3 regions of the Kocuria oceani genome follow, and region 1 is predicted to be linked to each of the others. Evidence: predicted binding sites of a transcription regulator. Region 1 holds the regulator's gene; each other region holds the start of a gene.
The links. Region 1 encodes LexA, which represses DNA repair genes until DNA is damaged. Its sites were predicted from a motif close to TCGAACANNTGTTCGA; they were not measured.

Region 1 (9,972 bases):
GAGGAGCAGCTCGTGCAGCTGCTGCTTGCCGATCCGGATGGGCGGGTTGGACCAGATGGTGTCGAAGCGGCGGTCCGCCGGCACCTGCTCGGGCAGCAGCACCTCGACGTTGCCCAGGCCCAGGGCAGCCGCGTTGTCACGGGTCAGCCCGAGCGAGCGCTCGTTGACGTCCACCGCCGTGACCCGGGCCCCGGGCGCGGCCTCCGCCAGGCTCAGGGCGATCGGGCCCCATCCGCACCCGACGTCCAGCAGCTCCGCGCCGGCCGGATCGGGAACATTTCGGAGCAGCACGGACGTTCCCTTGTCGAGACCTCGCGGACTGAAGACGCCGTTGGAGGTCTGCAGGACGACCTCCCGCCCGCGCAGGGCCACGGTCACCGGGCGGCGCACCTCCGGCACCGAGGGATCCTCCGAGAAGTAGTGCTCGGTCCCCGGATTCGGGGCCGCCGGGCCGGCGGTGGGATCGGGGGAGTCGGAACGCCGTGTCATAGACGTTCATGCTACCGATCGCGCGGACCCGGTCCGCTCCGCGCAGCTCCACCGCCGAGGCCCCGTCCGTCGGAGCCCGCGACTAGAATTACAGCAACCACATCCTTTCCGAAAGGAACCATGACCCCGTCGAACAACACCCCTGCCGACCACAGCACCGCGGCTCCCGCGGTGGAGGCCGACAACGGCCTGAGCCGGCAGGACCTCGAGGACGTCGTCGAGCGCGTCCTGTCCCGGGCCCGGGCCCGGGAGGCCGACGCCGGAGAGCGCGCCGACCGCCGGCCCGAGGACTCCGGGTCCGCCGCGAGCGGTCCCCTGACCGGCCGCGCCCGCGAACTGGCCGACAGCGGCCAGGAGCACTCGCAGCACGACGGCGAGCAGCAGGACCTCGACGAGCGCCGCGCGCTGCGCCGCGTCGGGGGCCTGTCCACCGAGCTCGAGGACGTCACGGAGCTCGAGTACCGCCAGCTGCGCCTCGAGCGCGTGGTCCTGGCCGGTCTCTGGACCGAGGGCACCCTCGAGGAGGCGGAGAACTCCCTGCGGGAGCTCGCCGCTCTCGCCGAGACCGCCGGGTCCGAGGTGCTGGACGGCATCGTCCAGCGCCGGCTCAAGCCCGACCCCGCCACGTTCCTGGGCTCCGGGAAGGCCAAGGAGCTGCGCGACGTCGTGGCCGCCACCGGCGCCGACACCGTCATCGTGGACTCCGAGCTGGCCCCGTCCCAGCGGCGCGGGCTGGAGGACGTCGTCAAGGTCAAGGTCATCGACCGCACCGGTCTGATCCTCGACATCTTCGCCCAGCACGCCAAGTCCAAGGAGGGCAAGGCGCAGGTCGAGCTCGCGCAGCTCGAGTACCTGCTCCCGCGCCTGCGCGGCTGGGGCGAGTCCCTGTCCCGCCAGGCCGGTGGCCGCGCCGCCGCCGGTGAGGGCATCGGCTCGCGCGGGCCCGGTGAGACCAAGATCGAGCTGGACCGCCGCCGGATCCGCACGCGGATGGCCAAGCTGCGCCGCGAGATCGCCGCCATGAAGCCGGCCCGGGAGACCAAGCGGCTCAACCGCCGCCGCAACTCCGTGCCCTCCGTGGCGATCGCCGGCTACACCAATGCGGGCAAGTCCTCGCTGCTCAACCGGCTCACCGACGCCGGGGTGCTCGTGGAGAACGCGCTGTTCGCGACCCTGGACCCCACGGTCCGCCGGGCGCAGACCCCCGACGGGATCGGCTACACGCTCTCGGACACGGTCGGCTTCGTGCGGTCCCTGCCGACCCAGCTCGTGGAGGCCTTCCGCTCCACGCTGGAGGAGGTCGCCGACGCAGACCTCATCCTGCACGTGGTGGACGCCTCCCACCCGGACCCGGAGGGCCAGATCCGGGCCGTGCGCCAGGTGTTCACGGACATCGACGCGCAGAACATCCCCGAGATCATCGTGCTCAACAAGGTTGACGCCGCGGACCCCTTCGTGGTCGAGCGGATCCGGCAGCGCGAGCGCAACGTCGTGGTCGTCTCCGCCCGCACCGGGGAGGGCCTCGACGCGCTGCGGGAGCGGATCAGCGAGTCCATCCCGCGCCCCGAGACGGTGCTGGACCTGCTGGTCCCGTACCAGCGCGGCGACGTCGTCAGCCGGCTGCACGACTGGGACGCGGAGATCCTGCGCACCGAGCACCTGCCCGAGGGCACGCACCTGCTGGTGAAGGTCCGCGAGGACCTGGCGGCCGAGCTCGCGGAGTTCGCTCCGGAGGACGCGCCCGGCTTCGGCGCCGAGAGCGCCTGAGCCGGTGCCCGCAGCATTCGTCGACGAGTCCGGGCAGGACGTCTCCGGCACACGGCCGGAGACCCTGCCCGGGGCGCAGGACGCCCTGGGCCTGCTCGACACCGCCGTCACGGCGATGGGCGGGCAGGTCCGGGACGGACAGCGGCTGATGACCGGCAAGGTCGCGGAGGCCCTCGACCGCGGCCGGCACCTGCTGGTCCAGGCCGGCACCGGCACCGGCAAGTCCCTCGCCTACCTGGCCCCGCTCGTGGCCCACGCCCAGCACGCGGACAAGCCGGTGGTCGTGGCCACCGCGACCCTCGCCCTGCAGTCGCAGATCGTGGGCCGGGACGTCCCCCGCCTGCTGGCCGCCCTGGAGGGAGAGCTCGAGCACGAGGTCGACGTCGCCCTGCTCAAGGGCCGCAGCAACTACGCGTGCCTGCACAAGCTCGAGGGCGGCTACCCGTCCGAGGACGACCCCGGCGCGCTCTTCGCCCTGCCCGACGCCGCCCCGCACCCCGGCGCCGCGCAGCCGGAGACCACCGAGCAGCCCGGCCGGCTGGGCCAGGAGGTCCAGCGCCTGCGGGAATGGGCGCGCGCCACCGACACCGGTGACCGCGACGAGCTGCTCCCGGGCGTGAGCGACAAGGCGTGGCGCCAGGTCTCCGTGACCGCCAAGGAGTGCCTGGGCCGCAGCTGCCCCCTGGTCGAGCAGTGCTTCGCCGAGCTCGCCAAGCAGCGGGCCGGGGAGGCGGACATCGTGATCACCAACCACGCCCTGCTCGCGATCAACGCGTTCGAGGGCATCACGGTCCTGCCCGAGCACGACGTCGTGGTGATCGACGAGGCCCACGAGCTGCAGGACCGGGTCACGGGGGCGGTCACCGGCCAGCTCTCCGCGGCCATGGTGCGCGCGGCGGCGGCCTCCGCGCGCAAGCACACCGCCGCGAACCCCGACTCCCTCACCGCCGGGGCCGCCAACCTGGAGGCCGCGCTGCTGGGCGCGCCCGCCGAACTGCTGCACCGGGGCCTCGACGACGCCCAGGCGGCGGCCGTGGCCCAGATCCGGGACGCCGCACGCACGGTCATGAGCGAGTCGAAGGGCGGCTCCGGGGGCGAGAAGGACGGGGACGCCGGACGGCAGATGGCCCGCTCACGGGTCAGTGACGTGCTGGAGCTGGCCGAGCGCATCCTCGCCGCCGCCGACTCCCGCGAGGTGCTCTGGATCTCGCGGCAGGGCGGCTGGGAGCCCGGCCGCGGCTACGTCCCTGCCGAGGACACCGACCCGGCCACCCTGCACGTGGCGCCGCTGTCGGTGGCCGGGACCCTGCGGGAGGGCCTCTTCGACGGCCGCACCGTGGTGCTGACCTCGGCCACCCTCTCCGTCGGCTCCTCCTTCGACGCCGCCGCCGGGGCCCTCGGGCTCCGCGGCGAGGGCGCCCCGCGCTGGGAGGGCGTGGACGTGGGCAGCCCCTTCGACTACCCGCGGCAGGGGATCCTCTACCTCGCCAAGCACCTGGAGAAGCCGGGCCGGCGCCTGACCGAGGCCCAGCTGGAGGAGATGCTCGCCCTGCTCGAGGCCTCGCGCGGCGGGGCACTGGGCCTGTTCTCCTCCCGCCGGGCGGCGGAGGAGGCCGCGGAGGCCCTGCGCGGGCGCACCGACCTGCCGATCCTCTGCCAGGGGGAGTCCTCGCTGGCCGGGCTCGTCCAGGAGTTCACGGACGACCCCGCCACGAGCCTGTTCGGGACGATGAGCCTGTGGCAGGGCGTCGACGTGCCGGGGGCCTCGTGCCGGCTGGTGATGATCGACCGGATCCCCTTCCCGCGCCCGGACGACCCGCTGTCCACGGCCCGCAGCCGGGCCGCCGAGCGGGCGGGGAGCAACGGGTTCATGTCCGTCTCCGCGACGCACGCGGCCGTGCGGCTGGCCCAGGGCGCCGGCCGGCTCATCCGGGCCGGTGGGGACCGAGGTGTCGTGGCGATCCTGGACTCCCGCATCGCCACGGCCCGCTACGGGGGGTTCCTGCGCGGGTCGCTGCCGCCGCTGTGGACCACCACGGACCGCTCGGTGGTGCTCGGGGCCCTGGCGCGCCTGGCGACGGCCTGACCCGGTCAGGTCGCGGCACGGGGCCCGGCCGAGCGGCCGGGCCCCGTGCCGCTGCGGGCGCCGGACAGCGGGTTGTCGGACAGCGCGTGCCGGACAGCGGATTGTCGGACAGCGCGTGCCGGACAGCGGCTCTCAGAGGCTGCGCAGCACCGAGACGACCTTGCCCATCACCGTGGCGTGGTCCCCGAGGATGGGCTCGTAGCGGGTGTTCTGCGGCAGCAGCCAGGTGTGCCCGTCGCGCTGGCGGAAGGTCTTCACCGTGGCCTCGTCGTCGAGCAGGGCGGCCACGATGTCCCCGTTGTCGGCGGCGCTCTGCCGGCGGACCACGACCCAGTCGCCGTCGCAGATGGCGGCGTCGATCATGGAGTCGCCCTTGACCCGCAGCATGAACAGCTCGCCGTGGCCCACCAGCTGGCGGGGCAGCGCCAGCACGTCCTCCACGTCCTGCTCGGCGGTGATGGGCCCGCCGGCGGCGATGTGGCCCACCAGGGGCACCATCGTCACGTCCGCGGAGGTGGACAGCTCCGCCACGCCGCCCGGTGCACCGGCACGGGGGCCGCGGGGCGCGTCCGCCGGCTCGTGCGGGGCCTCCGGGGTCGCCGGGGCGGCCGCGTCGCGCAGCTGCAGGGGCGTGAGGACCTCCATCGCCCGGGGGCGCTTCGGGTCCCGGCGCAGGTAGCCCAGCTTCTCGAGCTGGGAGAGCTGGTGGGTGACGCTGGAGAGGGAGGCCAGGCCCACGAGGTCGCCGATCTCGCGCATCGAGGGCGGATATCCGTGCTCGGCGATGGAGCGCTGGATGGCCTCGAGGATGGTGCGCTGGCGCACGCTGAGACCCCGGCCGCGGGCGCGGCCGCCGGTGCGCCCGGCCCGGGCGCGGGACTCCTCGGGGGTGGGGGGCTGAGCCATGGGAGCGTCGTCCTTTCGCGTCCGGCTGGTGGTGCCTCCGGTGCGCGCCGGCCCCGTTCCGATGTCGGACCCGGGTGCTTCGATGGGTCTCAGCCAGCAGGGAGCCGGGGGAAGTCGGAACGCGTGCCGGCCCGAGGCCCGAACGTGCTCCCAGCCTAGGCGACACGCCGTGTGTCTTCAAACATATGTACGACCCGGTGTCGACAGCCTTCGCAGACGCGTGCTAGACATGGGTCATCGGTATTCGAAAGTATGTTCGATCGCATGCAGGCCCGGACGGGCCGCCGGTCGGACCGGTGTTCGAGATCGCCCGCCCCGTGCGGGAACGTCAAGGAGTTCATGTCATGAGTGCCAGTGCCACCCTCAGCGCCGTCGTCGCGCGCCGCCCCCGGCCCCTCGGCGGCCCGGCCCGCGCGGCCCGCCGGGCCCGCCCGTCGGCAGGGACCTCCCGCGCTCCGCTGGTCCTGACCCGGCGGGGTCGCCTGGTGCTGCTGGGCCTGCCCGTGCTGGCCGGCTCCGCGGCACTGGTCGTGCTCGCCGTGATCTTCCTCGTCCCGTCCACGGCCACGGCCACCAGCGAGCCCGTCACGGGGGCCGGGACGGAGCAGGCCACGGTGCACCCCGGGCAGAGCCTGTGGGACCTGGCCGTGCAGGCCGACCCGGAGCGGGACCCGCGGGACGTCATGGACGAGATCGTGGAGCTCAACGACCTCGACAGCTCTCTCCTCCACGCGGGCCAGCTCCTAGAGGTCCCCGCCGCCTGACGGGCCGTCCGTCCCGGCCGGCCGAACGCCGGACCTGCCGCCGGGCACTCCGTCCCGGCGCCGTGCTCCGCGTCGGTAGGGTCGGGGCATGAGCCCTGGAGCCCGCCGTCCGCGTCCCGACCACGGCAGCCCGCCGTCCATCGTGTCCGCCCGTGGTGCCCCGCGGCCGCCCCGGAGCCGGCGGGACACCGTCTGGCCGCTGCTGGGCGCCGCGATCTGCAGCGAGGTGGCCGCCTCGCTGGCCCTGAAGGCCGCCCTGGAACACCCGGGCTGGTACCTGCTCGTCATCTCCGGCTACAGCGCCGCGTTCGTGTTCCTCGCGGCGGTGCTGCGCCGCGGGCTGCCCGTCGGCGTGGCCTACGGGATCTGGGCGGCCACGGGCGTGACGCTCACCGCCCTCCTGGCGGCCCTGGTCTTCGGGGAGGCCCTGAGCCCGCTGGTGCTCGCCGGCATCGCCCTGGTGGTCGCCGGGGTGCTCTGCGTGGAGGTCGGCGCCCACCGGGCAGCCGGGGACGGCGGCGCCTGATGGCCTGGCTGTACCTGACCGGGGCGATCCTCACCGAGGTCGCCGCCACCCTGTCCCTGCGGGTCGCGGCGCAGGGCCGCCGGCGCTGGTACGCCGCCGTGCTGACCGGCTACCTGCTCGCGTTCACGCTGCTCGCCCTCGCCCTGCGCCAGGGTCTGGGGCTGGGCGTGGCCTACGGCATCTGGGCCGCGGCGGGCGTGGCGCTCACCGCGGTCGCGGGCCGGCTGCTCTTCGGCGAGCCGCTGAGCCGGCTCATGGTGCTGGGCATCGCGCTCATCATGGGCGGCGTGCTGCTGATCGAGCTCGGCGCCGCCCACTGACCCCCTCCACCCCGTCCGAGCCCTCCGCGGGCGGCGCCGCGGGCAGGTCTAAACTGTTCGGGTGACGCAGAACCTGGACCGACTCAACGCCCTCCCGCTGCGCGACGACCTGCGCGGCAAGGCCCCCTACGGCGCCCCGCAGCTGGACGTCGCCGTGGCGCTCAACACCAACGAGAACACCCACCCGGTCCCGGCGGACGTGCACACCGCGATCGTGGAGGAGGTCACCGCGGCGGCCCGGACCCTCAACCGGTACCCGGACCGGGAGTTCACGGCCCTGCGCGAGGAGCTCGCCGGATACCTGGGCCACGGGCTGGAGGCCGAGAACCTCTGGGCGGCCAACGGCTCCAACGAGATCCTGCAGCAGGTCCTGCAGGCCTTCGGCGGCCCCGGGCGCTCCCTGCTCACCTTCGTCCCGACCTACTCCATGTACCCCCTGCTGGCCGCGGGCACGCACACCGGTTTCGTGGCGGGGGAACGGTCCGCGGACTTCGGGCTCACCGCGGAGTCGGCGGCCGAGCAGGTCCGCCGGCACCGCCCCGACGTCGTCTTCCTCTGCTCGCCCAACAACCCGACGGGCACGGCCCTGGACGAGGACGTCGTCACGGCCGTGTACGAGGCCGGTGAGCCCAACCGGGCCGTCGTGGTCGTGGACGAGGCCTACGCGGAGTTCTCCCACCGGGGCACGGGCACCGCGCTGTCCCTGCTGGCGGGCCGGCCCCGCCTGATCGTCAGCCGCACCATGAGCAAGGCCTTCGCGCTCGCCGGTGCCCGGCTGGGCTACTTCGCCGCGGCTCCCGAGGTCGCCGACGCGATCCGGCTCGTGCGCCTGCCCTACCACCTCTCGGCCGTCACCCAGGCGACCGCCCTGGCCGCCCTGCGCCACTCGGCGGCGCTGCTGGCCAACGTCGAGGACATCAAGCGCCAGCGGGACCGCATCGTCGAGGAGCTGCGTCGGCTCGGGCTCGCACCGGCGGCGTCGGACTCCAACTTCGTGTTCTTCGGCGGGATGCCGGACTCCCGGGCCATGTGGCAGGCGCTGCTCGAGGACGGGGTGCTGGTGCGCGACGTCGGGATCCCCGGCCACCTGCGGGTCACCGCCGGCACGGAGGAGGAGACCACCGCCTTCCTGACCAGCATGGAGCGGATCGTCTCCGCCGGCTGAGGCCCCGCGAACCGGGGCCCTCCGTCCCGGATAGCATGGAGTCAGACAACCACCGGGCCCGACGCGCCGCCCGCCCGGGGCGGCCCGGGCCACCCCGCGGCCCGTCGACGGCCGCGCCGCGCCCGCGAGGAGTTCCACCCGCATGACCGACCAGAGCCCCACCGGCACCCGTGCCCCCCGCCGCGCCTCCCTGGAGCGGCGCACGAGCGAGTCCTCCGTGTCCGTCGAGATCGACCTCGACGGCACGGGCGCGAACGACATCGACACCTCGGTGCCGTTCTACGACCACATGCTCACCGCCCTGTCGAAGCACTCCCTCATCGACATGCGGATCCGGGCCACCGGCGACACCCACATCGACGTCCACCACACGGTCGAGGACACGGCCATCGTCCTCGGGGACGCCCTGCGGCAGGCCCTGGGAGACAAGGCCGGCATCCGCCGCTTCGGCGAGGCCACCGTCCCGCTGGACGAGGCCCTGGCCAACGCCGTGGTGGACATCTCCGGCCGCCCCTACGCGGTGCACACCGGGGAGCCCGAGGGCCAGCAGTACCACCTCATCGGCGGGCACTTCACCGGCTCGATGGTCCAGCACGTCTTCGAGTCCCTCGCCCACCACGCCGGGATCTGCCTGCACATCACGCTGCTGGCCGGCCGGGACCCGCACCACATCGCCGAGGCCCAGTTCAAGGCCCTCGCGCGCGCCCTGCGCCAGGCCGTGGAGCCCGACCCCCGGGTCAGCGGCGTCCCGTCGACCAAGGGCGCCCTGTGAGCGCGGAAGGAGATCGCATGCCGGAGGAGTCCACCCGGCCGGAGCGCCCCGCCCGGCCCACCGTCACGGTCCTCGACTACGGCGCGGGCAACGTCCGCTCGGCCGTGCGCGCCCTCGAGGCCGCCGGGGCCGACGTGGTGCTCAGCGCCGACCCCGAGGCCGTCCTGGACGCGGACGGGCTCGTGGTGCCCGGCGTCGGCGCGTTCGCCGCGGTCATGGACGGTCTGCGCTCCGTCGACGGCCTGCGCCTGATCGGCCGCCGCCTCGCCGGCGGGCGCCCCGTGCTGGGCATCTGCGTGGGCCTGCAGGTCCTCTTCGAGTCAGGCGTCGAGCACGGTCAGGAGACCGAGGGCATGGGCGAGTGGCCCGGCGTCGTCGAGCGGCTGAAGGCCGACGTGGTCCCGCACATGGGCTGGAACACCGTCGACCCGCCCGAGGACTCGGTGCTGTTCCGGGGCATCGAGGACGAGCGCTTCTACTTCGTGCACTCCTACGGGGTGCAGGAGTGGGACTTCCCGCAGAACATCCTGAAGATGAAGCCGCCGCAGGTCACCTGGTCCGAGCACGGGGGACGGTTCATCGCCGCCGTGGAGAACGGGGCGCTGTGCGCCACGCAGTTCCACCCGGAGAAGTCCTCCGAGGCCGGCATCCAGCTGCTGCGCAACTGGCTGGGCACCCTCCCGCGGACCGGGCGGCTGGACCACCTCAAGGCCGGTGACCCCCTGGGCGGGGACACCCTGGCCGGGCGCCCGACCCTCCAGCAGGAGGACGACGCCGCGTGAGCGCCGCCGTCGTCGTGATGGTCCTCGGCGCCTTCATCGCCGGCGGCGCCATCTCGTTCCACCGGCAGAAGATGCCGGCCTGGACGGTGGTGGTCCTGGCCCTGGTCGCCGCCGGGCTCATCGGCTACGGCTGGTACTCCTGGTTCCAGGCCCGCTGAGCCCGCCCGTCCCGCACGTCCCCGACCCGGAGCGGCTCACCGAGCAGCTCCACCACCCGAGCAGCCCCGGCCGGCCCCGCGCCGTCCGGGAGCCCGAGAAGGAAGAGATCCCATGCCCCTGAGCGAGACCCCCCGCCTGCAGCTGCTGCCCGCCGTCGACGTCGCCGACGGCCAGGCCGTGCGCCTGGTCCAGGGCGAGGCCGGCTCCGAGACCGGCTACGGCGATCCCCTGGAGGC
Region 2 (9,972 bases), on a different contig from region 1:
AGGCCCCTCCAAAATCAGGGCTTCGCTCGTATCCAGCAGAAGTTGGGGGTCATTGCTGGAAGTCAACATATTCGTGACGCTTAGAAGTGCTCCCTCGGGAGTGTGTGAGTAGCAAGACCGGACTCCGGTCTCAGGGTCTACCTTGCCGGGACCGTGCTTTTCGGAAGAGGGAGCGTAGAGCGCACCGAGAGCCTCCCACTCCACGTTGTCAGGGGCCTTGGTGAGGGTGGTGCCGCCGGTGGCGTCCAGGCCGCATGCAGATTCCTCGCTCGTAGTGACTTCAGTGGTGGCGATCGGTGTTGGCAGGGACTGCGCTTGTTCCTCCCCGTCGGGCCACAGCCACAGGACGAGTCCCAGCACGATCAGCAGCACAACGAGGACGGCTGAGATGAGGAAGCGGGGGGTTCTCCACCATGTGTTGTTGTCGTCTGTCTCGAAGTGATCCGTCACCTGCTGCTCCTTCTGGGTGGGGGGTAGTAGTCCTGTGGCTGTGGAGGGGTTATCCGCCGGAGATGAAGGAAAGGATCGAGGCGCCGCCAGAGATCAGGGCCACGGCAAGCACGATCTTGATGATCCCGGAGACCTCTTCGGTGGTCTCACCGCGGCGGGCGTCGAAGGCCATCTTTCCGCCGACCACCAGAAGGCCCAGCACAGCGATGCCCAGGGCAATCCACTTGCCCACTCCGACCATGCGGTTCCAGGTTTCACCAATGCCGGGAGGGGACAGCGGGTCCGAGTCGGGCAGGGCGGCGGGCAGAGCCAGCACGGTGTCGGAGGCTGCCAGTACGAGGTCAATCATTGGGGGGTCCTCTCGGGATTGATTTCTTCGACTGCCTCAGCCAGGGCGGTGAGGACTTTTCTCGGCTCACGGGCCAGGGACTCCCAGTCCACGGTCCCGGTGAGCCGGAGCTCTTCGATCCAGGGCACTACCCAGGTCCGCGGTACTCCGCCGGAGACCACCCGGGTTGCTGCGGCCAGGGGCTTCGGGGTTTTTCCCGGAGCATCGGCCATCAGTACGAGACCCTGGAGCTCCACATCGGGGTGGGTTCCGGAGGCCCAGTCGCGGGCGGCGCGGCTGGCCGCGTCGAGTCCCCGCCGGTTCTGACGGGCCACGAGAAAGATCGCGGCAGGGGCTTCCTGGCCTGCGTCGGCCGAGCGCATCGGCCATCGATGCTGGCAAACGGTGCCGCCGAGCAGTTCGGCCAGCACGGATTCTCCGGCCCCGCCATGAGCTCCCAACCAGAACACCCCATGGGTGTTGGTGAGGAAACGTCCTAAGCGGCCCTCGGACTCAGAGGGACCGACCATGCCCTGCTGGGGGCCTGGTGCTCCGCGTAGGACCGTCACGGTCTCCTCGGGGACGTCTTCGAAGACCGGGCGGACCTGTTCCTCAGTCAAGGGTGACACCAGCTCAGCCCAACGGTTGTCCATCACATCTCCTCAGTGGCAGGGCCTCACCTAGACTTGACCCTGTATCTATTAAACAGCTTTTGAGGGGGTTTAGCAACTGTCATGAATCATCAACCGTTATTAGAGATTGTCGTGTATTGTAGCAACTGTGAGAATGGAGATGGTCGTTGTGTCTGATGCGCTGGACAAGCTCTTCGAGGGCCTGCCCGAGCGGCTGGGCATCGATGACCTCACGCGGGTCCTCGGGCTTGCCGACCGCACGGTCACCTACCGGTGGTTGCGTGATGGGATCGTGCCGGCGATCAAGCTGGGGAAGACCTGGCTGATCTTGCGCGACGACGTCAAGGCCCACCTCCGCTCTCAATACAACGTCCCCCATTCCACCGACAATGACGGGGCGCAAGCTAACGACGAGTAGGGAGAGCATCATGGCGGAGGCACTGGAGCGGCCGGTTTGCACGGCCACCATCGCCGCGGACGACAGCGTGGAGGTCACTATCGACCAAGTTCCTTATGGGTTCTCCTCGATGACTGAGGCGATCAAGCATGTGGTCTCAGTGGCCGCTGACCTGGGGCGACCGATCAAGCTCACCGCGATCGATCCCAGCTCGGAGACCGAACCTGAGACGCATCTGATTGTCGATCCCGAAGGTTCGGTCGCTGCCGATCCCAGTGCCTCCGCCAAGAAGCGACCCGTCCGGCGCGGCTCTTCACGGGCCGTCACACTCGATGACTTCGCACCGACCACTCCCGCTACCAGCACCACCCCTGAGGGCGTAGATGCGGCCCCTGACAAGCCAGGAAACCTGGATATCGAGCGCGCACAGGGCGAAGAAACACGCCCAGTGGCCGACACCACAGGGGTCCCCGATGTGGAGGACACCCCGGTGCCGCGCCAGGACACCATCCTGGGGGCACCTACCGCGCAGCCTTCGGACGTGACCACGCTGCGCCCAGCCCAGAAGACAACCTCGCTGGATTCCGGACCCACCGCTGGCGCTGCGCCTTCTTCCCGGACCCCTGCATCGCCTGTACTGGTGGCCGCACCAGGTGATCCGCGCCTGCATCTGCGGCGGGAGGAGAACACTGACCAGCCCGAAGCACCGGCACGGGGCGGGTGGCGCGGGTGGTGCAACCACACCCTGGGAATGTCACTGGCCGCTTCTGCCGCCGAACGTGCCACCAGAGCCCGCCGGCTACGCATCCAGCGCCCCTTGCAGACCCACTACACCGTTGCTGTCCTCCAGCTCAAAGGCGGAGGTGGGAAAACCACCACGGCCTACCACCTCGCCGCGACCTACGGTCGGGTGCGCGGGGGCAACATCCTGGCCGGGGAGTTCAACGAGAACCAGGGCACCCTGGCCGAACGCTCCCTCACTGCCGACCATGACCGCACCACCTTGGATCTGATCCGCAACCTGGAGACCGTCACCCGTCGCACCGCCGACCTCGTGCGCTACGTGCGCCCCCAGGGCGATGACCGGATCCACGTGCTGGCCTCCCCACCGGAGGGCACCGACCGCTCCCGGGTGGACGGGCGCTCCGTGCGCACCGCCCACGAGACCCTGAGCTCCCTCTACAGCCTGATCCTGCTCGACACCGGCAACTCCGCCCAGTCCTCCACCTGGCGCGCCGCCGTGGACGTGGCCGACTCGCTGGTGCTGGTCGCCCACAACCGCGAGGACGACGCCCGGCTGCTGGAAGCCACGGTCGAAGCCGTCACAGCCGAAGGCCACGGCGACAAGCTGGCCCGCTCCGTGCTGGTCGTCTCCAACACCGCCACCAACAACACCGAACGCATCAGTCGCCTGCGCGACTACGCGGAGGCGATCGGACTGGCCGGGTGCGTGGTCATCCCCTTCGACAAGTCCCTCCAAGAAGGACGCGCCTTCCACTACGACGCCCTCCACCCGGGAACCGTGCGGGCCTACGAGGAAGCCACCGCCACACTGACCGACCAGCTCTGACCCACACCCCTCCCATCCCCCCAGGAGGCTGTGATGTCCGCTGGATCCTCGCGCGCCCTCGGCGCCATCATGGCGCTGCTGCTTGTCTTCGCCATCGGCTCGATCGTGGCTCTCGCCGTGCTCGTGGCCACCCTGGCCGAAGACGAGGAGCAGACCTCGGCCACCTCCTGCGCCGTCACCGCCGTCACCACCGACGACGACCAGGAGCGTGCACCGAACATCCCCAACGGCTGGGCACCATTGGTGGAAGAAGCCGCCAAGACCGCAGGGCTGCCCGTGAGCGTGGTGGCCGCCCAGCTCAAGCAGGAATCCAACTGGGACGCAGGCGCCGGCAGCTCCGCCGGAGCCCAGGGCATCGCCCAGTTCATGCCCGCCACCTGGGCGACCTACGGCAACGGGGGCGAGGTCACCGACCCCGACGACGCGATACCGGCCTACGGCCGCTACATGGCCGCCCTGAAGAAGGACGTCGAACCACTGGCCGATGGGGACGCCGACCAGCTCGTGCGCCTCACCCTGGCCGCCTACAACGCCGGCCCCGGGGCCGTGCAGCAGTACAAGGGTGTGCCGCCCTATGAGGAAACCGAGAACTACGTCCGCACCATCCTTGACCTCGGCCAGAGCGAGTTCTCCGCCAACTGCGAGGTCCCCACCGGGGCGCAGGAATGGGACGGTGACCTAGGAGACGGTGAGTGGACCGTGCCGCTGCCCGGCGGGAAGTTCACCTCCGGCTACGGGCGGCGCAACGTCCCAGGACTGCCGGCCTGGGCACAAGAACACGTGGGCGTGGACATCGCCACCCCCGGTGCCGGCTCCGGCTCAGGAGGCCCAGTGATCGCCCCGACAGCCCTGCGCATCACCGGATTCAACAACACCGACGGGTGCGTGATCGCCAAGGAGAACGGCGACGACCCCGACTTCGGCTTCGCCTTCTGCCACCTGAACACCTACAGCGTGAAAAAGGGCGACACGCTCAAACGCGGCGACGTGATCGGCACCGAAGGCAACAAAGCCGGCCTGGGCGCGGTATCCACCCACCTGCATTTCGAGATCTACAAACCCGACGCCCCCGATGTGGTCTACCCCTACGAGGGCTTCAACATCGACCCCGAACCCATCCTCAAGCAGAAAGGAGCGTGGCCTAAATGACCCGCCACTCTCAGCTGGCCCTCACCCTCGCGCTGTGCGCTCTACCCCTGGCTGCCTGCGCCCCAGACGTAGCTGAACGGACCAGCGAACAGACCACCGCTACCGCGACGAGCACGCCCTCCCCCACCGCGACCACCCCCGGAGAGGGCACCTTCCTGGATCCGACTGATGTGGACCGCACCGATGTGGAAGCCACCGCCGAAGCTGCCGCGCTACTGATCCACTCCTGGGACACCGTCACCGACCGCACCCAAACCGCCGCCGCCATCCGCGCCAAGCCCTTGATGTCGGAAGAATGGGCCGCCAACCAGATCGAGCCCGAGCGCAACGGCAACCAGGCCGCCTGGCTGAAACCGTCCGAGCACCAGGCATACAGCGCACCCAGCATCACCCCCGCCGTGGGAGATGTCTCCCGCGACGTCGCCAACGACAAGGTCATCCGCGCTTACGACCTCACCTGGCGCTGGATCAGCCGCGACGGTCAAGAAATCGAGGCCACCGGGCGACGTCAGGTCGTCATCTACCTCGAGAAGCACAGCGGGCAGTGGGAAGTCGTCGGTCACCAATCCAGTGACCCCAACTAAGGCGCCCATGACTCCTGAAGATGATCAGCGCACGAAGCTCGCGGCGGCCCACATGCTTATGGCCCTCGCGGTCGTGACGTCTGCCGGCATTCTCTTCCAGCTCGCGATGCGGTTACCTGGAATAGACACTCCAAGCTGGAACACCTGGGCCGCGCTGGGGTTCAGCGTCGGAATCACCGCGGGGCTTCTCGTGGGAGCCTGGTGGCTGGTCCCGAAAGAGCTCATGGCGCTTCGGGTAGTGGGTGCCCGGGTGACTCGCTCGATAGGGCTCACCACCCCCCAGCTACCCGGCGTCAACGATCGTCAGCGCGCTGCCGTGGGCCTCGTCCTACTGCTGACCTTCACGATCTTGCTGGACAGCGCCGGGACCCGGTTGGTGACTGACGTCTTCAGCTCAAACCTGCCATTGATTGCGCTTCACGACGACTGGCGATATCTCGCCATTAAAGACGCTCCACCCATTTCCGTGGTCTTCATGAGCCTGCTTAGCGCACCGGTCGCAGAAGAAGTCTTCTTCCGTGGCCTGCCCCTAGCGCTCCTCACCTTGGTTTGGGCCACCCCGCGTCTACACCGATGGCAACCGCTCGTCAGCACGGGCATCGTCCTCGTAGGCGTCACCGCCTTCGCCTGGCATCACGAACCATCTGGCGCACTCAATATCGCTACCGCTGCGTGGTCGGGCAGCCTCTACATAGCCACCGCCATGCTCACCCGCAGCTTATGGATCCCCGTCGCTGCGCACTTCGTGCACAACCTTCTCGTGTTCGCTCAGTGGCTCGACTGGTGGCAGATGTGAGCCGACACGAAGTGCGACACACCCTTCAACCCCTGGCACATATAAACCCACTCTGTCAGGATGTGACCGTGAGCGAATACAAGACGCCAGCCCTGTACGGCAGCAAGGTGCCGTTCAGCTTCCGGATGTACCCGGAAGAGCACCGGCTGGCAGCCGAGAAGGCTGAGGCCAACAACATCTCCATGGCCCGGTACATCGGTGCGCTCATCCGGCGTGACGCGGGACTCCCCAACGAGCTCGACAACCCCAAGTCCAACGAGAAAAATCAACTACCTCTTGACCCTTAAATGACTGACGGCCCGCCGTGCAGGGCGGGCCGTCGAAGTCAATCAGCTGTCAGAAGTTTGGCGACCGAGACAGCTGGTTCAACAGCTAACTGAATGAGACCTATCAATGAACCCATCACCAGGGGACTGTTGTGCCCCCTAGTGTAGCCGAGACGCGTCACCATGTGGAGTCCTCCCGGCTCCGTGCTGCCGACGTGACGTTGGCCGCTGACCAGGACGAGCACCCGTCCGTCCACAAGTTCCCCTCTCACGCCCGTCGTGTGCGGGTGGAGCAGGAGCGTTCCAGGGCCGTCGTGCTGCGGGCGGTGCCCACGGGGTGCCAGCTCGCCAAGCACGTCGCCGCCTGGCGCCGGGCCGTGCTGGAGCACCCCAGCCTGGAGTTGATCCGTGCCGATGCCCGGGCGAACCTGTTGGCCGTGGTGGAGATCATCTGCCGCCAGCAGGACCCTGCCTCGCGCACCTGGCGCACGACCTGGGACTGGGTCGCGGAGAAGATCGACCGCTCCCGCTCCACCGTGGCCCGAGTGATCCGTCACCTGCGCGAGGCCGGGCTGCTGGCCGTGGTGGCCACCGGCCGCAGCGCCGCCCGCACCCCGGCCGCCACCGGCCGCACCCGCGGCGAGGCCCCCGTCTACGCCCTCATCCACAACACCGTCCAGCCGGCAGTTGAGCCTGTGGAGATAACTGACACCCCGGTCCCCACGAAGTGGGAGAGTCTTTCCCCGCACGCGCGCGAAGAGCTTTCCCCGAAGGACGCGGCTGCGCCGCGACCCACTCGAAAGCGCGCCGCGCAGCGGCGCGAGGTGGTCGCCGCCCTGAGTCGTCGTACAGCCCCGCTGTGGCCCCGTCATGCGACGACGGAGCCTTTGACAGGGCGGGTGACCCGTCGGGCGCGGAAAGAGACTCAGCGGGCGGCTGCCCTGGAGCTCCAGCACGAGGCCATCGTCCTGCGCCAGCTCACCACCGCCCACGTCGCCAGCGTGTGCCGCCCGTTCTTCGAAGCCGGATGGACCATCGCCGACGTGCTCACCGCCCTGGACTGGACCCCGGAGAACACCCGCTACGGCTTCCTCACCGTGGAAGGCATCGACAACCCCGCCGCCTGGCTTGCTACCCGGATGCGCGCCTGGACCCACCCCGACGGCACCCCCCTGCGATCCCGGGACCAACGGGTCGCCGCCGAGGCCGCCCAGCGCCGCGCGGCAGCACGCGCGGCCGCCGAACGCTACGCGACCCGCATCGCCGCCGCCGCGACTGTCCCCGCGTCGGCCCCCGAGCCTGGTCCCCGCCGGCCGTTCCGGCAACGCTGGGCCGCCCAGATCGCCGCCGGCCAAAACCAAGCCGCCGGCGCCGCCTCGGCTCCGTAGCCGGGCCCTTGGCGTGTCCGGTCGGGACGGGAGAATCCGCACCATCGACACTAACCAAACCGTATCTTTGTACGGGTCTATTGTGTTTATGGGCTGAGCTTTAGAGTATGTGTTCTATCCTGGCGGCATGAGACACCCAGTACCGCTCACCATTGACCGCCCCGTGCTGGTCTCTGCGGTCCTGGTCCGAGTCCCGGCTGGCTTCCCCTCCCCTGCCCAGGACAGCTTCGACGACGGCCGGATCGACCTCAACGAGGTCCTGATCAGAGACGTGACGTCCACCTACCTCTTCCGCGTCACCGGAGACTCCATGGAAGGCATCGGGATCTACCACGGCGACGAAGTCCTCGTGGACCGCTCCCTGACCCCCAGGCACGGCGATGTCGTGATCGCCGTGCTCGACGGGGACTTCACCATCAAGACCCTCCACGTCCACCCCCACCGGGTCGTGCTGCACCCGGAGAACCCGGCCTACCCGGACGTGGAGGTCCCGTCGCTGTCGACCCTGCACATCTGGGGTGTCGTGGTATACGGCATCCGCCACCTCAACCAGCGGAAGCTGCACTAGGACGGTGGTCTGCGGTGATCGCCCTGGTCGACGTGAACAACTTCTACGCCTCCTGCGAGGCCCTCTTCGAGCCCTCCCTGGCCGGCAAACCCCTGGTGGTGCTCTCCAACAACGACGGGTGCGTGGTCGCCCGCAGCGCTGAGGCCAAGGCCCTGGGGATCAAGATGGGCGACCCCTGGTTCCAGCTGCGCGCCGACGCGAAACGCTGGGGACTGATCAAACGTTCCTCCAACTACCAGCTCTACGCCGACCTGTCCGAACGCGTGATGCTGCTGCTGGCCCGCCACGCGATGGGCCAGGAGGTGTACTCCATCGACGAGTGCTTCCTGCTCCCACCCGAGGGCACCCCGGTTGAGCAGGTGCGATGGGCCCGCCGGCTGAAAGCCACCGTGGCCCGCAACGTCGGACTACCGGTGAGCATCGGGATCGCCAGCTCGAAGACGCGGGCGAAGATCGCCACCGAGGCCGCGAAGAAGCTGCCTGCCACCGGTGGGGTGGTGCACTGGGACCAGGCCCCGGACGGGTACTGGGAGCGGCTCCTGGCGGCCCTGCCCGTCACCGAGGTCTGGGGCATCGCCGGGCGGCTGGCCAAGCGGCTGGAGGCGATGGGCATCGAGACCATCGCCGATCTGCGCGATGCCGACCCGGTGGCCATCCGGCACAAGTTCTCCGTGGTGCAGATGCGCACCGTGCTCGAGCTCAACGGCTTCCCCGCCATCCCCGTCGAAGACGAGGTGGCCACCAAGGCCCAGATCCTGGTCTCCCGATCCTTCCCGGACCCCATCTGGGACCCGGAGATCGTGGGACAAGCCGTAGCCGAGTTCGCCCAACGCGCCTCCCGCCGGCTGCGGAAGGAAGGCGAGGTCACCGGGCGCTGCACCGTCTTCGCCACCACCTCACCGCACCGGCCCGGACCCACCCACAATGTCTCCGCGCACGTGCGTCTGGCTGTGCCCACCAACGAGCCCGGACCCTTGGTGGCCGCGGCACGGGCGGCCCTGGTGCCCAAGCTCATGCACGGGATGCAGTACATGCGGGCTGGCATCCTCTGCACGGACCTCGCCCCCGAGGGCTCGGTGCCCGTCCTGCCCGGGGTGCTCGAGCCGCCCGCCCCGATCGGGGAGCTCATCGACGCGGTCAACCGCCGTTTCGGCACCGGCACCCTGGCGCTGGGCCGGCTTGGAACCCGCTCCCCCGCTACCTGGCGAAACCGGCAAGCTGACCTGTCACCCCGGTATACGACCGACTGGGCGGAACTACGCACCGTCAGCTGACCCAAGACACAGGAGGGGCTGCCGCACATTTCCTCGGCCCCGGAGGGCCTCCGAAACGCTTGCCTAAGAAGATTGGGGAACCTAAGTGCCACTTCCCTGCCCCCACATCTGGGAAGACGCGTCACCTTTGACGTCAGTGTGCCTTGAGGTCGACCGCATCACTGGGGGTAGCTGATCCTTGATCAGCTTCCCTGTATGAGATTGGTGCTACGCCTGGCCAGGATGTTGGAGGTATTAGTTCCAACTACGTATTGTTAGTTCCAACGGAGCTAACTGTGATAGGCATGATTTGGCATCACTTCCCCGAGCCCCAAGGAGCCCCCGTGGACATCGTCGCTGTCGCCGCCCAGAAGGGCGGGGTCGGGAAAACAACCACCACGTACCACCTGACCCGAGCCGCCGCCCGCGCAGGCCTGCGCGTGCTGGCCGTCGACGCTGATCCGCAGGGCAACCTGACTTCCGCACTGGCTGCTGAGCCCCCACAGCCGGAAGCCCTTGGGGTTGCTGACACGCTCAATCCGGATGCGGAGCACCGCTACGCGCTCGACGACGTGATCGTCCCCGCTGTTT
Region 3 (9,972 bases), on a different contig from region 1:
CGAGGTCGAAGCGCTCCGGGAGGTTGAAGTCCAGCTGGATGGTGGACATCTGCCAGGTCCGCCCGATCGCGTCCTTGGCCTGGACCGAGATCTTCGGGCCGTAGAAGGCCGCTCCCCCGGGGTCCGGCACCAGGGTCAGCCCGGACTCCGCCGCGACCTCGGCCAGGGTCGCCGTGGCCTCCTCCCACAGCTCGTCCGAGCCCACGAACTTCTCCGGGTCCTTGGTGGAGAGCTCCAGGTAGAAGTCGTCGAGCCCGTAGTCCTTGAGCAGGTCGAGGACGAACGTGAGGGTGGTGGTCAGCTCCGCCTTCATCTGCTCACGGGTGCAGTAGATGTGGGCGTCGTCCTGGGTCATGCCCCGCACCCGGGTCAGGCCGTGCACCACGCCGGACTTCTCGTAGCGGTAGACCTGACCGAACTCGAACAGCCGCAGGGGCAGCTCCCGGTAGGACCGGCCGCGCGAGCGGAAGATGAGGTTGTGCATGGGGCAGTTCATGGGCTTGAGGTAGTAGTCCTGCCCCTGCTTGGTCAGCTGGCCGGTCTCGGCGTCGCGCTCCTCGTCCACGTGCATGGCCGGGAACATCCCCTCCCGGTACCAGTCCAGGTGCCCCGAGACCTCGTAGAGGTGGCCCTTGGTGATGTGCGGGGTGTAGACGAACTCGTAGCCGGCCTCGGTGTGGCGGCTGCGGGAGTAGTCCTCCATGGTCTTGCGGATGATCCCGCCCTTCGGGTGGAACACCGGCAGGCCGGAGCCCAGCTCGTCCGGGAAGGAGAACAGGTCCATCTCCACGCCGAGCCGGCGGTGGTCGCGCCGCTCGGCCTCGGCGAGGCGGTCCTTGTAGGCCTTCAGGTCCTCCTTGGACGGCCACGCCGTGCCGTAGATGCGCTGCAGCTGCTTGTTCTTCTCGGAGCCGCGCCAGTAGGCGGCGGCCGAGCGCATGAGGGCGTAGCCGTTGCCGATCAGCTTGGTGTCCGGCAGGTGCGGGCCGCGGCACAGGTCCTTCCAGACCGTCTCCCCGGTCTTGCGGTCCACGTTGTCGTAGATCGTCAGCTCGCCGGCGCCGACCTCCACGGACGCGCCCTCGGCGGCGGCGTCCACGTCCCCGCCCGAGCCGGGGCCCTGGGACAGGCCGATCAGTTCGAGCTTGTACGGCTCGTCCGCCATCTCGGCCCGGGCCTCCTGCTCGCTCACGGCGCGGCGGCGGAAGGACTGCGTGGAGTTGACGATCCGCTGCATCCGCTTCTCGATGGCCTTGAGGTCCTCGGGGGTGAACGCCTGCTCGACGTCGAAGTCGAAGTAGAAGCCGTCGGTGATGTACGGGCCGATGCCGAGCTTCGCGTCCTCGTGCAGCTGCTGCACGGCCTGGGCCATCACGTGGGCCGTGGAGTGGCGCAGCACCTCGAGTCCCTCCGGCTCCGAGATCAGCACCCGCTCCACGGCGTCGCCGTCGGCGAGCTCGGTGGCGAGGTCCCGCAGCACACCGTTGACGCGGGCGACCACCACGGAGCGCTCCTCGCGGTACAGCTCCGCGGCGGAGGTGCCGGTCCCCACCGTGCGCTGCTCGCCGTCGACGGTGATCGTGAGGGGTGCGGACTCGGGCTGGTGCTCCGGCGCGGTGGTCATGGGGAGGGGTCTCCTTCGGTCGGCAACGGCACGCACCCGTACGGGGGGCACGCGGCAGCGGCACCGGCGGGCGGCGCGCACTGCATCGATGGTACCCGTCCGGTGCGGTGCCGACCGCGACCGGGACCTGACCGACCGCGACGACGACGGGCCCCCGTCACCTCGCGGTGACGGGGGCCCGGGACGATCGGTGCGATCAGATGCGGTCGCGGCGATCGCGGTCGGTGAGGCCGGTGCCGCGCTCGGCGTCGGTCTCGACCTCGACCTGCTCCTTGCGGACGTCGGCGTCGACGCGCTCGGTGTCGCGGACGGTCTCCTTCTCGATCCCGACCTTCTCGACGCCCACGGTCTCCTTGGCGACGACGGGGCGCTCCTCGTGGAGGGTCACCTCGACGTCCTCCTCACCGATGGTGCCGGTGGTGGCCTCGGTGCCGCTGAGCGGAGTGCGCTCGACCCGGACCTCCTCGCGCTCGACGGGGACGTCGACGGTCTCGTGCTCGGTCACCACGTACTTGCGCAGGCGGGCGCGGCCGGTCTCCCGCTCCTCCTTGCCGACGTGCAGCCGCTCCTCGTGACGGACCACACCGTTGTCGTCGCGGTCGGTCAGGTCCCGGTCGCGGTCGGTGAGGTCGCGGTCGGTGACGTTGCGGTCCACGTCGGCGATCCCGGCGGTGCTGTTGCGGTCGGTGGCGTCGCGGTCGACCTCGGCGTAGCCGGCGGTGCCTCCGCCGGGCACGGCGTTGCGGTCGGTGTCGAGCGTGTCGTCGGCGTCACGGCCGGTGGTGCCGGTGGTGCCGGTGCCGGTGTAGTCGGTCGTGGCGTAGTCCGTCCGGGTGTCGCGGTCGCCGCCGGTGCCGGAGTAGTTCATCTTGTAGTAGCGGTAGATCTCCTCCTCCTCGGCCGGGGAGAGGTGCTGGTCCGCGTCCACGTGCGGAGCGTCCTTGACGACACCCTTGGCGTAGGGGAGCACGAGGCGGTCGCCGTCCTGCCGGGCGCCCTCGACCGGGACGAAGCTCTCCTTGGTGCCGAACAGACCGGTGTTGACGGTCACGAAGGTGACGTCCTCGGTGTTGTCGTCCAGGAAGACCTGCTCGACCTTGCCGATCTTGTCGCCGTCCGAGTCGTAGGCGGTGGCCGAGAGCAGTGCGTTGACGTCGTACGTAGCCATGAGAACTCCTTCTCTTGATCTGCTGGAGAACGGGCACCCGGGAGGGGCCCGCCGCGGACGAATCCCGCCGGGGGGCGGGGTGCAGCTCGTCCGCTGTTATTAGTAACCATACTGGCTATCAGCCCGCTGGCCAATGGATTCTCCCAGAGTGAAACTGCTGGATCCGCGTCGGCCTCCGGCGGATGATGCCCCCGCCCGGCCCGCTCACCGGGCGGGGGCGCGGGCCGGCGGGCGGACCGGGGCGCGGACGGCCGCCGGGGTCGCCGGGTCGGCGAGGTCCCAGGCCTGCTCCGCGCTGAGACTGATCCCGCGGGGGCCCGTGCGCCGGATGCGCCCGCGCACCAGCAGCAGCCGCGTGCCGAACAGGTGCTGCCCCGAGCGCTCCTGGGCGTCGGGGAAGAAGGCGCAGTCCACCGCGCCCGTGCCGTCGTCGAGACTGACGAAGACCACCCGTCGGCCGCTGCGCATGGGCGGGGTCATGGTCGAGACCCGCACCCCCGCCACGAGCACCTCGGAGCGGTTGCGCAGCTCCAGCAGCCGCTCGGCGGGCACGACCCCCAGCTCCCGCAGCAGGGGCGCCCAGCTGTCCAGGAGGTGCGCCGAGACGTCGACCGCGAGCAGGTCCAGCTCGGTGCGCACCTTCTCCTCGACGGTGGGCTCGGGCCGCTCCGCGGGCAGGCCCCGCAGCTCCAGGTCCCCCAGGTCCAGGGCCAGCTGCCCCTGGACCTCCCGGCTCCCGGGGTCCCGGGGCGGGCGGGCGCTGTCCGCCCGGACGCGCAGGGCGTGCACCAGGTCGGCGCGGGAGGCGGTCCCCCCGGAGCGGCGCAGCAGGCCGTCGAAGGCGCCGACGGCGGCGAGGCGCTCGAGGGTGCGCCGGGCGGGGCGGGCCCGCTGCCGCAGGTCCGCGAGGGAGGCGTAGGGCTGCCCGGCCACGATCCGGCGCACCTCGGCCTGCGAGACCCCGTGGATGCCCGTCAGGGCCAGGCGCACCCCCAGCCGCCCGGGGTCCTCCGTCAGCCGCTCCACCCGGTAGTGCTCGTCGGAGCGGTTGACGTCCACCGGCAGGACGGGGATGCCCATCCGCCGCGCCTCCCCCACGAGCAGGCGCTTGGGGTACATCCCGGGGTCGTGCTCCCAGAGCCCGGCCAGGAACGCCTCCGGGTGGTGGGCCTTCAGCCACGCGGACTGGTAGGTGGGCACCGCGAAGGCCGCCCCGTGGGCCTTGCAGAAGCCGAACGAGCCGAAGGCCGCCAGGATCCCCCACACCCGGTCCACGACGTCCAGCGGGTACTCCCGCTCCCGGGCCCGCTCCCGGAAGTACGTCTCCACCTCGAGCTGCCGGTCGGAGCCGAGCCGGCGGCGCAGCTCGTCGGCCCGGGCGAGACCGCAGCCGGTGAAGGCGTGAAGGATGCGCAGGACCTGCTCGTGGAAGACGGTCACCCCGTGGGTCTCCGCGAGGATCGGGTCGAGGCGCGGGTGGACGGAGACGGGCCGCGACCAGCCGTGGCGGTGCTCCAGATAGGGCCGGACCATGTCCGAGTGCATGGGGCCGGGACGGAAGAGGGAGATGTCCACGATGAGGTCGCCGAAGCTCGTCGGCGCCATCTTGCCGATGAGCTCGCGCTGGCCCGGGGACTCGATCTGGAAGCAGCCCAGGGTGTGGGTCGAGCGGATGAGCTCGAACGTGGCCTCGTCGTCGACGGGGACGGACTCCAGGTCCAGGCGGGGCCGTCCTGGGTGGATGCGGGCCACCTCCTCGACGGCGTGGGCGAGGGCGGACTGCATCCGCACGCCGAGGACGTCGAGCTTGAGCATGCCCATGGGGTCCATGTCGTGCTTGTCGAACTGACTCATCGGCATCCCGGCCCCGCCGGTCTGCACCGGGGTGCGGTCCAGGAGGGAGCGGTCCCCCAGGATCACCCCGCACGGGTGCATGGAGATGTGCCGGGGCAGGCGGTCCAGGCGCTCGGTGAGGTCCACGAGCAGGTCCAGCTGCTTCTCCCGGGACACCTGCTCGGCGAAATCCCGCAGCTCCGGCTGGCGGGCGAGGGTCTCGCGCAGGGTCGAGGCCGGCAGGTGCCACAGCTGCTTGGCCACCGTGTCCACGGTCTCGGGGTCCAGCCCGAGCGCCAGCCCCGCGTCCCGGACGGCGCCGCGGGCCCGGTAGGCGTTCTGCATGCTCATGAGGCTCACCCGCTCCGCGCCGAAGCGGTCGAAGATCTCCCGGTAGACGCGGTGGCGCTGGGCGGACTCGACGTCGATGTCGATGTCCGGCAGGGTCGAGCGGTCGGGCGAGAGGAAGCGCTCGAAGAGCAGGTCGTGCTCCAGGGGGTCCACCTGGGAGACGTCGAGCAGGTAGTTGACGAGCGAGGAGACCCCGGAGCCGCGGGCGGCGTGCCGGACGCCCATCGCCCCGATCATCGCGGAGACCTCGGCCACGGTGAGGAAGTAGGAGGCGAAGCCCAGCTCCCCGATCACCCCCAGCTCCCGGTCCAGCCGGGACCGCACCGCCGGGCTCGCCCGGCGGCCCGGGTAGCGCCGCGCCAGCCCGTCCTCGCAGCGGGCACGCAGCTCCGCGGGCGCCGGGCGCCGCAGGCCCAGCACGGAGGCCTCGGGCACCACCGGGCGGCCCCACCCGCAGTCGGCCACCGGGTCCAGGCGGCTGCGGTCGGCGATCCGCTGGGTGCCCGCCAGCAGGGCCGTGGCGCCCGCGGTCCCGAGGTCGGCGGCCCGGGCGATCTCCGCGGCCAGCGAGCGCATCTGCCGGGTGGACTTGAGCCAGCCCTGGCCGTTGGGCTGCAGCGGCTCCGCCGGGGGCGCCCGGCGGTCGGCGGCGCCCCCGCTGCCGGGCGGACCGGCCCGGCCGAGGGCCTCGAGCGGGGTGAGGGCGCGGGCGGCGTCGAGGACGTCTGCGGTCGCCGCCTCGGCGGGGGTGGCGTAGCGCACCGCGTTGGTCAGCACGGGGGTCAGCCCCGCCTCGGCGGCGGCGCGCAGCAGCCGGGCCGCGTGGGAGGTGCTGCACGCGGTGCCGGGGGCGGCCAGGTGGGTGACCACCTCCACGGCGAGCGCCTCCGCCGGCAGCCGGGCCCGCCAGCGGGCCAGGGCGGCGCGGCCGGCGCGGTAGCGGCGGGCGACGAGCGCCTGACCGACGTCGGAGGCCGGCCCGAGCAGCACGGTCAGCAGGGGGCCGGTGCGCCCGGGGCGGACGGCGTGGGCGGCGATCTGGTCCGGGTCCACCCCGGCCGGGACGCCGCCGGCGTGGGCGGCGGAGACGAGCCGGCACAGGGCGGCGTAGCCGGCGCCGGCGGTCCCGCCGGCGGCGAGGACCAGCACGCGGCCGAGGACGCGCTCGCGTCCGGGGCCGTACAGGGCGAGGTCGGCGCCCAGGACGGGGTCGATGCCGTGCTCCCGGCACGCGTCCAGGTGCTTGACCGCGCCGTAGAGGCCGTCCCGGTCGGTGCAGGCGAGCATCTCCGCGCCGTCCGCGGCGGCCGCGGCGACGAGGGCGGAGGGCCGGCTCACCCCGTAGTGGGCGCTGAAGGCGGTGGCGACGTGCAGGTGCGGAAAGCTCACACCGGTATTCGAATATGTGTTCGAACTTAAGTCAATTGCAAACGCCGGGGCGGGTCACGCCGCGGCGAACTGGGGCAGCACGGCGTCCCCGAAGGCGTCGAGGAAGGCCGCCTGCTCCTGCCCCACGTGGTGCAGGTGGATCTCGTCGAAGCCGAGCTCGGCGTACTCGTGCAGCCACTGCGCGTGCCGGCCGAGGTCGGCGGAGACGTTGACCGCCCCGGCGATCTGCTCGTGCCCGACGTCCTGCTGGACCGCCTTGCGCTGGTAGTCCTGCGGGGAGGCGAGCTCGGCCATGGTGACGGGGTCGAAGACGTTGGTGCGCCACTGCTCGAAGGCGATGGCCCGGGCCTGCTCCGGGGAGGGCGCCCAGCTCAGGTGCACCTGCAGCGCGGCCCGCCCGGTGCCGCCGGCCTCGCGCCAGGTCCCGAGCATCCGCCGCAGGTCCTCGAGGGGCTGGTTGACGGTGATGAACCCGTCGGCCACGGGGGCGAAGCGGCGGACGGTGGCCGGGGTGAGGGCGGCCACCAGCAGCGGCGGCGCGACCTCCGGGGGGTCCCAGACCCGGGCACGGTCGGCGTGCAGCGGTGCGCGGTGGCTGACCTCCTCCCCGGCGTGCAGACGGCGGACGACGTCGAAGCTCGCCTCGAGGAACTGCTGGCGCTGCTCCTTTCCCGGCCACTCGGGGCTGACCGGGCGCTCGTTGAGCCGCTGCCCGCTGCCCAGGGCGGCCCAGAGCCGGCCGGGGAACATGCGGGCGAGCGTGGCCGTGGCCTGGGCGGTGACCACGGGATGGTAGCGCCGGCCCGGGGCGTGCACGAACCCGAACGGCAGGGCCGTGGTGGCCAGCGCCGCGCCCAGCCAGGACAGGGCGAAGCCGGAGTGGCCCTGGCGCGGGGACCACGGCTCCAGGTGGTCGGAGCACATGGCGGCGCCGAAGCCGGCCTGCTCGGCGTGCCGGACGTCGCGCAGCAGCTGCTCGGGCGGGATCTGCTCGTGGGAGGCGTGGAAGCCGATGGTCGCCATGGGGCCCTCCGGTCGGGGTCGGGTCGGGATGGGTGCCGTCGGCCGGCCCGGTCGGCCGGGCCGGGTCGGGAGGCCCGGGTCAGGAGGTCCGGACCAGGAGCTCCTCGGCGGGGGTGCAGACGTTGCGCAGCTGCCCGATGCCCTCGATCTCGGTGACGACCTCCTGGCCGTCGCGCAGCCAGATCCGGCGGGGCTTCTTGGCCAGACCCACCCCGGCGGGGGTGCCGCAGGCCACGAGATCCCCGGGCTCGAGGGTCAGGAACCGGCTGAGGTACTCGACCAGCGCCACGGCGGAGAAGATCATCCGGTCGGTGCGGGAGTCCTGGTGGAGCACGCCGTCGACGCTGCAGCGCACGGCCAGCCCCGCCTCGGGGTCGACCTCGTCCGGGGTCACGACCACGGGCCCCACCGGGGTGGTGCGGTCGAAGTTCTTGCCCTGGAACCATTCGGAGGTCCGGCCCTGCCAGTCCCGCACGGAGATGTCGTTCATGATCGTGTACCCGGCGATGGCGGCGCGGGCCTGCTCCGGCGTGGCGTGGCGCAGGGGCGAGCCGATCACCGCGGTCAGCTCGGCCTCCCAGTCGATCTTCTCGGACTCCTCCGGCATGGCGATGGGGTCGGCGGGGCCGATGAGCGCGGTGGCGTACTTCGCGAAGATCGTGGGGTGCTCCGGGATCTCCTGGCCCACCTCCTCCGCGTGGTCGTAGTAGTTGAGCCCCGCGCACAGGATCTTGCCGGGGCGCAGCACGGGCGTCGCCAGCTCCTCCGGGGCGGGCGCGGGACCCGGCTCCCCGGCCCGCCGCAGGTCGCCCCCGGCGAGGAGGGCCCCGACGTCGGGGACGGGCAGGTAGACGGTCTCCCCCGCCTCCTGGCGGAAGGCCTGGGTGGTGCCGTTCCGTCGCACGGTGCCGAGTCTCACGGGTGCCGCCTTTCTGTGCCGCGGATGCTGCGCCTCCGGGCTCCCCCGCGCGCGGCGGGCGGGCCCTGCCCTCCGATCCTATGCGCCCGCGGCGCGGTGGCCGGCGCCCCTAGGCACAGCGCACCACCTGGGCACCCGAGGCGCTGGTGGCCGCCAGCAGCCGCCAGCGACCGGTGTCGAGGGTGTGGACGAGCTCGAGGGTCAGCAGCTCCGAGCGGACGGTGAGCTGGACCTGGACCCGCCACATCTGCTGGTCCACCGCCCCGATCCCGCGGTCCTTGGGCAGCCGGGCGTCCTCGGCCCACCACGCCCGGCGCTCGTACCAGCGCACGGGGTCCTGCGCCACCCGGTAGCCCCGTCCGCGCCAGCGCACGGTCACCGGCACGCCGCCGGCGTCGCAGTCCACCTCGACGCCCTCCGTCAGAAAGCCCACGACGGCCCCTCCCCTCCTCGGTCCCGGCGCCCGCCGTGCGGCGCGCCCTGTCCCCTGGAAGCTAGAACACCTGTACGACAGGCTAACCCTCGGCATGGTCCCGACGGAACACGTGTTCCCCATCGGTGACCGCGTCCGCACGGGCCGGCCGCCGCCCTGCTCCGCACCCGGGGAGCGCCGGGGCAGCACCGAGGGAGCACCGGGGGAGCCACCGGGGAAGCCACCGGGGAAGCATGGACAAGACCAGCGAAATGGATACGCTGAAAGCACGGAGGGCTTGCCCCGCGAGACCCCCCGGGTCGTCCCCTGTCCCCTCGCCCGACCCACGCCGGATCACCCGGCGCCGACATCACGGAGGCCTCCATGACCGGAACCATCACGCTGATCGCCCACACGGCGGAGAACACCAGGACTCCTGCCGTCTCCCTGCGTCCGGCCACCCCGGAGGACGCCGAGAGCCTCGCCCAGCTCTACTACTCCTCCTACGAGCAGGGCGGGGTCTCCAGCCTCGAGGAGGCGCGCACGGTGATCCGGGGCGTCTTCGACGGCGAGTACGGGCCCTTCCTGCCCGAGGCCTCGCCGGTGGTGGTGGACGACGACGGGACCGTCGTGGCCGCGGCCCTGGTCCTGGCCCGGCGCGTCGGCGAGGACCTGCCCGACACCCCCTACATCTTCGAGCTGTTCACGGCGGCCTCCCGCCGCCGGCAGGGCCTGGCCGAGCAGCTGGTGCGCTGCGCCATGAGCACCCTCTACGACAACGGCTACGACCAGGTGAGCCTGCGCATCGCGGAGGACAACGCGGCGGCGCTCGCGCTGTACCTGACGCTCGACTTCAACCGCTGGGTCCCCGAGACGGACTACGAGACGGACTACGTCTGAGCCGCGGCGGGGCCGGGCTCACAGGGTGAGGTCCTCCCGGACCGGGGGGTCGGCCGCGACGTCCACGAAACGGGCCCAGTGCAGGCGCACGGCCACGAGCCGGGTGCTGTCCTTGCCCGTGGCGCCCGGGTGACGGGACTCCAGCAGCTCGCCGGCGTCCTGCGCCGCAGGGCCCTCGAGCACCGCGGCGCGCCCCTCGAGCTGGAACTCCTGGCCGTCCCCCGAGACCACCACGAGGGAGACCCGGGGGTCGGCCCGCAGGTTCGCGTACTTGCGGCTGCGCTCGTTCGTGCCGAAGACCAGCCGCCCGTCCTCGTGGGCCGTGAGGTTGATCCACGCGGACTCGGGGCAGC

Region 2: a site for LexA is predicted at 7,662-7,677, ahead of PU704_RS18170 (LexA family protein). Genes of this name have one in related genera too.
Region 3: a site for LexA is predicted at 8,803-8,818, ahead of PU704_RS09780 (DUF6504 family protein). Genes of this name have one in related genera too.

The regions. Positions count from the first base shown of each region.
Region 1 covers NZ_JARAMH010000006.1:33,996-43,967, reverse strand. Annotated here, with positions in the region: gene PU704_RS08340 (class I SAM-dependent methyltransferase) at 1-489, opposite strand, end outside; gene hflX (GTPase HflX) at 610-2,256, shown strand; gene PU704_RS08330 (ATP-dependent DNA helicase) at 2,261-4,342, shown strand; gene lexA (transcriptional repressor LexA) at 4,475-5,248, opposite strand; gene PU704_RS08320 (LysM peptidoglycan-binding domain-containing protein) at 5,593-6,012, shown strand; gene PU704_RS08315 (DMT family transporter) at 6,101-6,538, shown strand; gene PU704_RS08310 (DMT family transporter) at 6,538-6,858, shown strand; gene PU704_RS08305 (histidinol-phosphate transaminase) at 6,920-8,023, shown strand; gene hisB (imidazoleglycerol-phosphate dehydratase HisB) at 8,166-8,795, shown strand; gene hisH (imidazole glycerol phosphate synthase subunit HisH) at 8,813-9,577, shown strand; gene PU704_RS08290 (hypothetical protein) at 9,574-9,735, shown strand; gene priA (bifunctional 1-(5-phosphoribosyl)-5-((5-phosphoribosylamino)methylideneamino)imidazole-4-carboxamide isomerase/phosphoribosylanthranilate isomerase PriA) at 9,848-9,972, shown strand, end outside.
Region 2 covers NZ_JARAMH010000025.1:42,884-52,855, forward strand. Annotated here, with positions in the region: gene PU704_RS18120 (DUF8175 domain-containg protein) at 1-450, opposite strand, end outside; gene PU704_RS18125 (hypothetical protein) at 500-799, opposite strand; gene PU704_RS18130 (DUF6668 family protein) at 796-1,431, opposite strand; gene PU704_RS18135 (helix-turn-helix domain-containing protein) at 1,565-1,828, shown strand; gene PU704_RS18140 (MinD/ParA family ATP-binding protein) at 2,625-3,377, shown strand; gene PU704_RS18145 (transglycosylase SLT domain-containing protein) at 3,411-4,526, shown strand; gene PU704_RS18150 (hypothetical protein) at 4,523-5,110, shown strand; gene PU704_RS18155 (CPBP family intramembrane glutamic endopeptidase) at 5,118-5,906, shown strand; gene PU704_RS18160 (hypothetical protein) at 5,975-6,193, shown strand; gene PU704_RS18165 (hypothetical protein) at 6,388-7,560, shown strand; gene PU704_RS18170 (LexA family protein) at 7,688-8,128, shown strand; gene PU704_RS18175 (Y-family DNA polymerase) at 8,143-9,402, shown strand; gene PU704_RS18180 (ParA family protein) at 9,726-9,972, shown strand, end outside.
Region 3 covers NZ_JARAMH010000007.1:125,844-135,815, reverse strand. Annotated here, with positions in the region: gene thrS (threonine--tRNA ligase) at 1-1,624, opposite strand, end outside; gene PU704_RS09800 (PRC and DUF2382 domain-containing protein) at 1,821-2,792, opposite strand; gene PU704_RS09795 (DNA polymerase III subunit alpha) at 2,997-6,365, opposite strand; gene PU704_RS09790 (TIGR03885 family FMN-dependent LLM class oxidoreductase) at 6,420-7,388, opposite strand; gene PU704_RS09785 (fumarylacetoacetate hydrolase family protein) at 7,468-8,307, opposite strand; gene PU704_RS09780 (DUF6504 family protein) at 8,417-8,740, opposite strand; gene PU704_RS09775 (GNAT family N-acetyltransferase) at 9,104-9,619, shown strand; gene PU704_RS09770 (pyridoxamine 5'-phosphate oxidase family protein) at 9,638-9,972, opposite strand, start outside.